3 regions of the Comamonas sp. E6 genome follow, and region 3 is predicted to be linked to each of the others. Evidence: riboswitches for the same ligand, from Rfam matches in the RefSeq annotation. Region 3 holds a riboswitch; each other region holds the start of a gene.
The links. A riboswitch is a leader RNA that binds a small molecule or an ion and turns the genes downstream of it on or off. The one in region 3 is predicted to bind glycine.
Positions count from the first base shown of each region.

Region 1: another riboswitch for glycine. It lies ahead of CSE6_RS03535 (D-amino acid dehydrogenase); the one in region 3 lies ahead of gcvT (glycine cleavage system aminomethyltransferase GcvT).
Region 2: another riboswitch for glycine. It lies ahead of CSE6_RS00995 (trimeric intracellular cation channel family protein); the one in region 3 lies ahead of gcvT (glycine cleavage system aminomethyltransferase GcvT).

Region 1 is NZ_BBXH01000006.1:55,676-58,928, reverse strand. Features, by position in the region: gene CSE6_RS03540 (amino acid permease) at 1-615, opposite strand, end outside; glycine riboswitch at 1,159-1,258, shown strand; gene CSE6_RS03535 (D-amino acid dehydrogenase) at 1,430-2,698, shown strand; partial or broken gene CSE6_RS03530 (amino acid permease) at 2,799-3,253, shown strand, end outside.
Region 2 is NZ_BBXH01000004.1:12,462-15,714, forward strand. Features, by position in the region: gene mnmC (FAD-dependent 5-carboxymethylaminomethyl-2-thiouridine(34) oxidoreductase MnmC) at 1-1,203, opposite strand, end outside; gene CSE6_RS00995 (trimeric intracellular cation channel family protein) at 1,345-2,010, opposite strand; glycine riboswitch at 2,063-2,181, opposite strand; glycine riboswitch at 2,195-2,287, opposite strand; partial or broken gene CSE6_RS01000 (IS5 family transposase) at 2,515-3,253, opposite strand, start outside.
Region 3 is NZ_BBXH01000008.1:164,510-167,762, reverse strand. Features, by position in the region: gene CSE6_RS07455 (MFS transporter) at 1-334, opposite strand, end outside; gene CSE6_RS07450 (2,4'-dihydroxyacetophenone dioxygenase family protein) at 424-957, opposite strand; gene CSE6_RS07445 (energy transducer TonB) at 1,150-1,683, shown strand; glycine riboswitch at 1,772-1,881, shown strand; glycine riboswitch at 1,901-2,026, shown strand; gene gcvT (glycine cleavage system aminomethyltransferase GcvT) at 2,091-3,227, shown strand.

The DNA of each region.
Region 1 (3,253 bases), on a different contig from region 3:
CGTGGTCCAGTTCTCGAAGCCGGGTACATGGCCGTTGCTGATGATGCCGAACAGAATCAGCACGCCGGTGATCAGAAAGGCCACCACGGCCAGCACCTTGATCAGCGCGAACCAGTACTCGGCCTCGGCAAAGCCGCGCGCGGAAAACGCGTTCAGCCCCACCATCAGCAGCAGGAACAGGCCGCTCCAGACGATGCCGGGCACATCGGGAAACCAGTAGGCCATGACCAGTTGCGAGGCCACCAGGTCCACCGCCACCACCACAGCCCAGCTGAACCAGAAGTTCCAGCCCAGCGCAAAGCCGAAGCCTCGATCCACATAGCGCGAGGCATAGGTAGAGAAAGAGCCGGCCACAGGCATGAAGGCGGCCAGCTCGCCCAGGCTGGTCATGATGTAGTACACCATGATGCCTATGAGCAGATAGGTGAGCACGGCACCACCAGGGCCGATCTGGGCGATGGCCGAGCCTGAGGCCACGAACAGGCCCGTTCCGATGGCGCCGCCAATGGCAATCATGCTCAGGTGGCGCTGCTTGAGCACCCGGTGCAAGCGGGGCTGGTTATCGTCACCATCACCAGTCGGCGCGAGCTGCTGGCTTGAGTTGGGTTGGGACATAAATGTCTTGTTGTAATGGTTTGCGCCCATCCGGACAAAACACCCAACCATCCCGCAGGCGCTGCGGCAGGCAACGCAAAAAGGCGACCATGACGATCGCGGGCAACAAGGACAAAGGAACGAAGCCATGACAGCAGAACGCCATGGCGGATAGGCCAGTTGCATCCTGAATCGGCAGCCACCCCAGTCGGGCGCTTCAATGGCAAAGCGGTGATATCGCCGGGCCAATTGACAGGCAAAGACGATATTTTGCCCAAATCCACCGCCGACCATGCCCCGCCATGCCAATGCAGGGGCTGACTCTGGGGCTGCTCGGTGGCACTTGACAGCGTCTATCGCTATGAATTTAGAAGCACACTGCGCTTTAATAAATTCATTTTCATAGACAAACAATCAATATTTCATTGAAGGATAAGCGACAAGCGCTATCAAATAGCGTGAACCCGACATGAGTAGCCATGGCTGGGCCCTGGCGCAGAAGTCTAGAAAACCCGTATATCCAGGCACCGCCGTTCTTCCTACATTTGCCCACAGGCTCTCAGCCCGGTGATGCCGAGAGAGACTGCAGCGCAAACTTGGCGCATGCAGCGCCGAAGGAGCAACCGCCCCGGAAACTCTCAGGCCAAAGGATCGGCATCGCTTTCACACACTCTGAAGAATGTCCGGACGTCATCGTCCGCCGGGCATACCGAAGGAGCAAGCGAGCAGCGCCGCAAGGCCCTGCCTCGTGAATCTCTCAGGTCCAGAACAGAGGGGGCGTCCGCTGCGCATGTTGCGCACGGGCTCCACCCTTGACGTGTCTGGAATCTGAATCATGAAGACAATCGCCGTCATCGGCGGTGGCATCACGGGCGTGACCACCGCCTACGCCCTCGCACGCCGCGGATTTGCCGTCACCCTGTTCGAGAAGCAGCGCTATGCCGCCATGGAAACCTCGTTCGCCAATGGCGGCCAGCTCTCGGCCTCGAACGCCGAGGTCTGGACCCATTGGTCCACCATCGTCAAGGGCCTCAAGTGGATGCTCAAGAGCGATGCTCCGCTGCTGCTCAATCCCAGGCCCAGCTGGCACAAGATTTCCTGGTTCTGCCAGTTTCTCGCTGCCATCCCCCATTACGAGAAAAACACCGTGGAAACCGCCAGGCTGGCGATTGCGGCACGCGAGCACCTGTTTGACTGGGCGTCCAGCGAAGGCATTGACTTCGATCTGAAGCGAAAAGGCATCTTGCATATCTACCGCGACCGAGCAGGCTTTGAACATGCGGGCAAGGTTTCCCGGTTGCTGGCCAAAGGCGGTCTGGAGCGCCGCGCCGTGACACCGCAGGAGATGCGCGCCATAGAGCCGACCCTGTCCGGAACCTTCTATGGCGGCTACTTCACCGAGAGCGACTCCACGGGCGACATCCACAAGTTCACCAGCGGCCTGGCTGCCGCCTGCGAACGACTGGGCGTGCAATGCCGCTACGGCCAGGAAATCATGTCGGTGAACAGCAACGGCAAGCAGGCCAGCGTGACCGTGCGCCAGGGCCTGGAAACCGAGACCTCGACTTTCGACGCCATGGTGGTCTGCGCAGGCACGGCAAGCCGCGCCCTGGCTGCCCAGCTCGGCGACAGCGTCAACATCTATCCGGTCAAGGGCTATTCCATCACGGTCAATCTGCCGGACGAAGCCAGCCGCGCCGCAGCCCCCGTGGTGAGTCTGCTGGACGACGAGACCAAGCTGGTCACCAGCCGCCTCGGCAACGATCGCTTCCGCGTTGCCGGTACGGCCGAATTCAACGGCTACAACAAGGACATCCGAGCCGACCGCATCCGTCCACTCATCGAATGGGTTCAGCAGTGCTTCCCGGGCGTCAGCACGCGCAGCGTCGTGCCCTGGGCGGGCCTGCGCCCCATGATGCCGGACATGCTGCCGCGCGTGGGCCCTGGCAACAAGCCCTGCGTGTTCTACAACACCGGCCACGGCCATCTGGGCTGGACCTTGTCGGCCGTCACCGCCGACATGGTCGGCGACCTCGTGCTGCAGTCCATGGGCAGCGCCAGCAGACAGCCCCGACCGGCCACGCTGAGCACCGCCAGCGCCTGACCACGACCTGAAAACCTCATCAACAAGCCAGACACGGCAGCCGCAGCGCCCCGTGAGGGGCAGCTGTTGCCGTGTGAATGGCAAAACGGAGACATACAACATGAGTCGAAATCATCCAAGCGCAGCCGGGGAGTCGCTGCAGCAGACAGGGGAGCTGGAGCGCGGCCTCAAGGACCGGCACATCCAGCTGATCGCCCTGGGCGGCGCCATTGGCGTGGGCCTGTTCCTGGGCTCGGCCAAGGCAATCCACAAGGCTGGTCCGCTGCTGCTGGTCAGCTACGCCATCGCGGGGCTGGCCATCTTCTTCATCATGCGGGCACTGGGCGAGTTGCTGGTGCACCGCCCGGTGGCCGGCTCTTTTGCCACCTATGCCGAAACCTATGTCAGCCCCTGGGCCGGATTCGTCACCGGCTGGACCTACTGGTTCACCTGGGTGGTGACGGGCATGGCGGAGCTCACTGCCATAGGCATCTACACCCATTACTGGTTTCCCGCCATTCCCGGCGCTCGCCACCCTGGCCGTGCTGCTGGGCGTGAATCTGATCGCGGTCAAGG
Region 2 (3,253 bases), on a different contig from region 3:
CAGCAGCGCGCGCACCAGTTGTGCGGGGCGTACCCAGCCAGCCTGCTCATGCCAGACGGCGTGGCTGTCTGCAGGCAGCTTTGCCGCAGCCAGCTGAGCCGGCAGCGCAGGCGTACTCCAGTGCTGACCCCAGGGGAATGTCTCGCTGCCGGGTTGCAGCCATGACCTGGGCAGATGAGAGGGCTCGTTCAGGTCATGCTCCAGCACGCCGCCATGGGCCCAGTCCTGGGCTGGATGCAACTTTTGCGCTTGGCTCAGTTGCTGCAGATTTTGTAGCGTTGTGCGTACGCCGCTTCTGGACAGGTGCGACAGAACACTGTCATCGGGCGAAATATGCGGGCAAAACAAGCCGGCTGGCAGGCCTGAAGCTCCTGCCGCAGGCTCGGCCGCCGCATCCAGCACCGTCACTTCCCAGCCGCGTCTTGCCAGGCTGGCGGCAGCGGCGGCACCAGCCAGGCCAGCACCCAGCACCAGGCAGCGGCCGGCCTGGCCCACGGGCGCAGGCAGGCCGTCAGGGCGATGGCGCGGCTCCCAGGCCGGGTTGTAGGCTGCATGCAGGTTATGGCGCTTGGGCGGCACGCCAACGCGCTTCTTGACGTCAAAACCCTGAGCCTTGAGCGCTTGGCGCACATGGCCGGCCACGCACCAAGTGGCAAGCTGCGTGCCACGGCGGCAATGGCGGGCGATGTTCTTCATGGCATCTTCATCCCACATCTCGGGGTTGAGTTGAGGAGAGAAGCCATCCAGATATACGCTGTCAGCCGTCATCTGCTGCTTGCGCAGCATGGTCCTGGCATCGCCTATATGGAGCGTCAGCAGCACCTGGCCGTCATCAAAGGAAAGGCGATGCACGCCGGGCAGCAGTCCCCACCATTGCTCGGCCAGTTGTTCGCCAAGCGGGCGCAGTTCCCCATCGGCCGGTAAAAACGCGAGCAGATCCTCGCGCGAGACAGGGTAGGCCTCCACCGAGACAAAATGCAGAATGCGCGGGCGTCTGGGGTCGGCTTTCCATGCCGCCCAGGTGACCAGGAAATTCAGACCGAAGCCAAAGCCGGTTTCCAGAATGCGCCACTGCGCTGCATCGGCCCAGGCAGCTGGAAGATCGCAGCCACCGAGAAAAACCTGGCGGGCCTGGTCAAGGCCGCCCAGCTCGCTGTGATAGCGATCACCAAATCGGGTGTTGTAGGGGGTGCCATCCGGCATCCATGTGATCGGTTCAGACATGGAAAGTGAAACTACATGGGTAATGCATGGCGCAGTCTAGGTCAGAGCAGCCAAGCAAGGGCCGCCCCGCAGCGATGGCTGCGTCCCCCTCCTGCGTAGCAAGAGAGGGGGGAGTCTCTATCACTCCCAGCGCTGCTGGTACGAAAAAACCGGCAGGCGCCATTTGAAACGAATGGCGGCCAGACGGAAGGCCAGACCGCCGGCAAAACACACGATGGTGCTGATATTGGGGCTGACATCCAGATAGCGCAGGCCCAGGAACATCAGGCATACGGACAGCGACACGCTGGCATACAGCTCGCGGCGGAACACCACGGGGACCTGGTTGCAGAGCACATCGCGCAAGATGCCGCCGCTGATGCCGGTAATCATGCCGGCCATGATGATGACGATGGTTGGGTAGCCCAGCTCCAGCGCGGTATTGCAGCCGATCAGCGAAAAGGCGATCAGTCCCATGGCGTCCAGCAGCAAAAACACCTGCTTGAGCCTGTGCATATGGCGTGCAATCACGGTGGTCAGCAGACCGAAGCTGATGACCAGATACACATATTCAGGGTGCTGGGTCCAGCCGATGGGGTAGTGGCCCAGTACCATGTCGCGGATGGTGCCGCCTCCCAGGGCAGTGACAAAGGCGATGACGACGACGCCGAAGATATCCATATTGCGCCGGCCTGCGGCGAGTGCGCCGGACATGGCTTCGGCGGTAATGGCCACCAGATAGATGACCAGCATGACGGTGAAGTTGGAGGCCTGGAACGAGTCCAGCAAAGAGACGGAAGGAAGCATGAAGGCACTTGAAAATAGACCAGCCACTCACATCGGCGGGAATGTCCGGCTTGCCTCTCCCGCTGTCCTTTTACCTGAGAGTTGCGCATGAGCACCTTCGCGGTGGACATGCTTGCCCCTTCGGTGAGCCCTGCAGCTTGTGGTTGCGGGCTGCTCTCCAGTTGGCGATATCCGGGTCCTGTCAGACCCACCTGCGGTACTTATTGCCTGAGCGATTATGGGAGTTTGCGCCTTCGGCGGGAACCCTCGAAAGGCTCCGCTCTCCCGCAGGATGGGCGCGATTCTAGCTAGTTTCAGCGACTTTATTCGGGTTAATACCTGTATTGGTGTGTTTCTGCGGCTGCCAGCTCGGGGTGCGGAAGGGCGGTCTGAATCCGCCATGGCTCGCGCAAGCCCGCGTTTTCGTCCGTGAAGCCGCCCGCCATAAAAACTCATATGCGCGATATCGAAAGGGCGTTGTTGCATATATCACCCCCAGGCCAGATTTCCCAACCCCAGGTGTGGCTAGGCCACAGCCACCGTCTGCGGGCAGACCGGTTCAGTAAACCGATTGAGGATGGAGGCTCGAATGTGCAGTTCGTTAACTTGGCGCTCGAACGTGCGTGACATTGCTCGTTCAACCAGGCGTTTGATGCAGTTCATCTTGGTCTTTACCGGGCTGCGCCGGTGGTAACCGCTCCAGCGTTTCCAGATACTTCACCCCAATCGTCTGCATGCGGCGATAGCTGCGTTGCGGTGCGCAAAGCCATCGCCTTTGCGCACCTTGGCATTCTTTCTTGGGGGGAATGATGGGCGTGGCATTGCGCTGAATGACCGCCGCATGCACGGACTGCGTGTCATAAGCCCCATCGCCTGTCACTGTCAGCAGCGGCTCCTCGGCAGGAACTTGCTCCGCAACTGCGGCAACACTGCAGCGTTTGCGCATCAATACCGATGTGCAGCTTGCGCCATTGGCGGCGATGCTTTTTGCACTTCCACTCGCCTTCGCCAAGGAACTTGATGCCTGTGGAGTCAACCAGTCGGTGCAGGCCGGCTGCGCTAGAGCGGTATGCCACTTGCACATCCAGACGGCGTTGGCGGCGACACAATGTACTGAAGTCGGGAATTGGCCACAGCAATCCAGACAGCGCCAGTAGTGACTGAACAAAGCCTGTGGTCTGCCGCAAGACTAATCCAAAGAGGTTCTTGATGGTCAGGCAGAACTGAATCGCTGCATCCGAGAACTGCGGGCTGTGCCCGCGTT
Region 3 (3,253 bases):
ACAGCAGGCCGACAAAACCGCCCACCAGACCCGACAGGGCCGAGCAAAGAGAGAACATCAGCACCGAAAGAATCAGCACCGTTTTGCGTCCGCCCTTGCGGTCTGTATAGGCCCCGAAGAATGCACCAGAAGCCGCCCATGCCAATGCCAGAATGGACGACAGCATGCCCAGCTGGGCATTGTTCAGATCCAGCTCCTTGGAGACAAAGGGAAATAAAAACGACAATGCCAGCCGGTCAAAAAAAACAATCCCGAAAGTAAAAAACAGAATGATCAGCAGCTTGTTTTCATAGCTCACCCACCCGCTTTTTAGATTTTCATCTTGATTTTTCATGTCTCTCTCCATTCCGTATTTGGCGGGCTATTTCATTCTTCAGGAAATACCGCCTTTCATTGATGGATTTTCAATCCAGCTTCGGATAACTACCGAAACAGCGTGTCCACATAATCTGCACCTATGCCGATTTTTTCATAATGCTTTCGGCATAGTTCTATGTAACTGTGAACATCGAAATATCCGTCAGGCTTTCCGTCATCATCGAGCCAGATCAGCGGTCCCTTGACGATAAAGAACGCACGCATGGGCTGCTCATGTTCATAGGCCACCAGGGTATGGCCTTCTCCGGGGGTCTCGTAGACGAAATCACCGGCGCGGGCTGTCCAGTCATGTTCCAGATAGCCCCACTTCCCCGAAATCGTGTAGGCAAACACTTCGTGCGGATGGTAATGGCGGTTCACCAGACCGGCCTCCTTCGCCATCAGAATATCGCACCATTTGTTTTGTGATGGAGAAATCCAGAGGGGACGGGAGGAAACGGTTTCAGAGAATGGAACATAATAACGCTCATCCTCCGTTGGAGCGTTCTTAATATAAACCTCTGGCTGCGCATCTGGCTGAAAACATTCAGGAATCGGCTTCAGATATTTCCAGAATTCATTCGTGGCTTTTTCGGGCATTTTCTCTCCTTGAATAAACATTTTTTGACGAACGTCATAATCCTATCCATGGGGAAAATTCTGTTTAGTCCCTGCCGGACATGATGTTTGCCCCTGCAGGACAAGCTCTGGAGCAAGGCAGCCCGGCCCTGGCTGAACGACCGACTCCACCAGGTCTGCCGAAATCGACTGGGGATGACCGAGAATGCCGCCATGGATACTTCACGCCACTCACGCTGTCTTGCTGCATACGCGGCCGTCTTGGGAGCTCTGCTGCTCAGTGCCTGCGCCGGCAACCCAGCCATGGCGCCTAAGGTGGCCGACATCACTCCCCAGCCCCAGGCTGACTCCGCCTCGGCTTCCGGAGGCCAAACCGTAAATTGGCCTGCCTGGATCAATGCTGACTGCACACCCCCCGCCCAGCTCGATCGGCAACCGCAGCCACGCCGCCACACCACGCCTTTCATCAGCGCCCACTGGTTTCCGAACGGGCTGGAGACCACGGTGGTCTTCCGCCTGGAAGTCACGGCTCAGGGTCAGCTCGGCCGTGTGGCCTACCAGCCTGCCGATGCCGATCCCCGCATCGTGAAGTCCATACTGCGCTCGCTCGAACGCTGGAAGTTCAAGCCCGGCATGCGCCAGGGCCAGCCCGTGACGTCCTGCTTCGAGCAGCCCTACCAACTGGTGTTTCCGCGCCAGGAGATCGATATTCCTCGAACACCCGCCATGAACACAGAACCGCAGTGAGACCGCAAGCTCAATTCCAGCGATCTGTGCTCGAAAACCCCAGAATCCATCCGATTCGGTGGTGCAAGCCCCTTGCCCACCGCTAGAATCGCCAAGGTCAGGAGAGAGTGCCTGCAGCTTGAAGCTGCCTCGCACCGCCGAAGGCGCAGACCCCAACCCGGTGTCAAAACGCTCAGGCAAAAGGACTGACAAGCGCTGCAAGGTATGCAAACCTGCAGCGTCCCTTGCTGGAGAGAGATGCAGGCCGTCATTTCGTATGTGCGCCGGCATCCACCGAAGGAGCAAACTGCCCGATGCAATGCATGCAGTGAATCTCTCAGGTAAAGCGGACAGCAGGGCAAGCCCGCCACGCATGGCCCCGCCATGCATGGCCACTCATTTTGGTTTGACCACCGGAGCGCTTGCCTGTGACTGCTGCTGACACCTCTTCCGATCTGCGTTCCACACCGCTGTTTGCACTGCACCAGAAACTGGGTGCCCGCATGGTGCCGTTTGCCGGCTACTCAATGCCCGTGCAATACCCTCAAGGCCTGATGGCCGAGCATCTGCACACGCGCAAGGCCGCCGGCCTGTTCGATGTCTCGCACATGGGCCAGTTGCTGTTGCGCGGCCCCGATGCCGCCGCCGCGCTCGAATCGCTGATGCCCGTCGATGTCATGGACCTGGGCCTGCACAAACAGCGTTACGGCCTGCTGCTCGATGAACAAGGCGGAATTCTCGACGACCTGATGTTCGTCAACCGCGGCGATGATCTGTTCCTCATCGTCAACGGTGCCTGCAAAGAGGCCGATATCGCTCATATCCAGAACCGCATCGCCAGCCGCGGCGAGGTCGTCCCACTGCCCGAGCACGCCCTGCTGGCCCTGCAAGGCCCGCAAGCCGTCACTGCCCTCTCGCGTCTGATTCCCGGTGTGACGCAACTGGTCTTCATGACCGGCAATTACTTCGACTGGCAAGGCCATGCGCTCTACATCACGCGCAGCGGCTATACGGGCGAGGACGGCTTTGAAATCTCCCTGCCCGGCGAAGCTGCCGAAGCCTTTGCCGAAGCTCTGCTGGCACAGCCCGAGGTAGCCCCCATCGGTCTGGGCGCGCGCAACTCGCTGCGCCTAGAAGCCGGACTTTGCCTGTACGGCAACGACATAGACACCAGCACCACCCCGGTGGAAGCTGCGCTGAACTGGGCCATGCAGAAAGTACGCCGCACCGGCGGCGAGCGCGAAGGCGGTTTTCCTGGTGCGGCCATCGTGCTGGAGCAATTGCAGAACCCTCAGTCTCTGCGCCGCAAGCGCGTGGGCCTGATTGCGCTGGAACGCATTCCCGTGCGCGAGCCCGCCGTGCTGGAGAACATGGACGGACAGCATATCGGCCACATCACCAGCGGCCTGCTCAGCCCCACGCTCAACCAGCCCGTGGCGCTGGCCTATGTCGAGCCCGACTACGCCGCCATCGATACGGAAATCTTCGCCATGGTGCGCGGCAAGCCCGTGCCCATGAAGGTGGTCGCCACGCCCTTCGTTCCCACCCGCTACTACCGCGGCTAGGTCTGCCGCCGCGCATGAGACGGGCC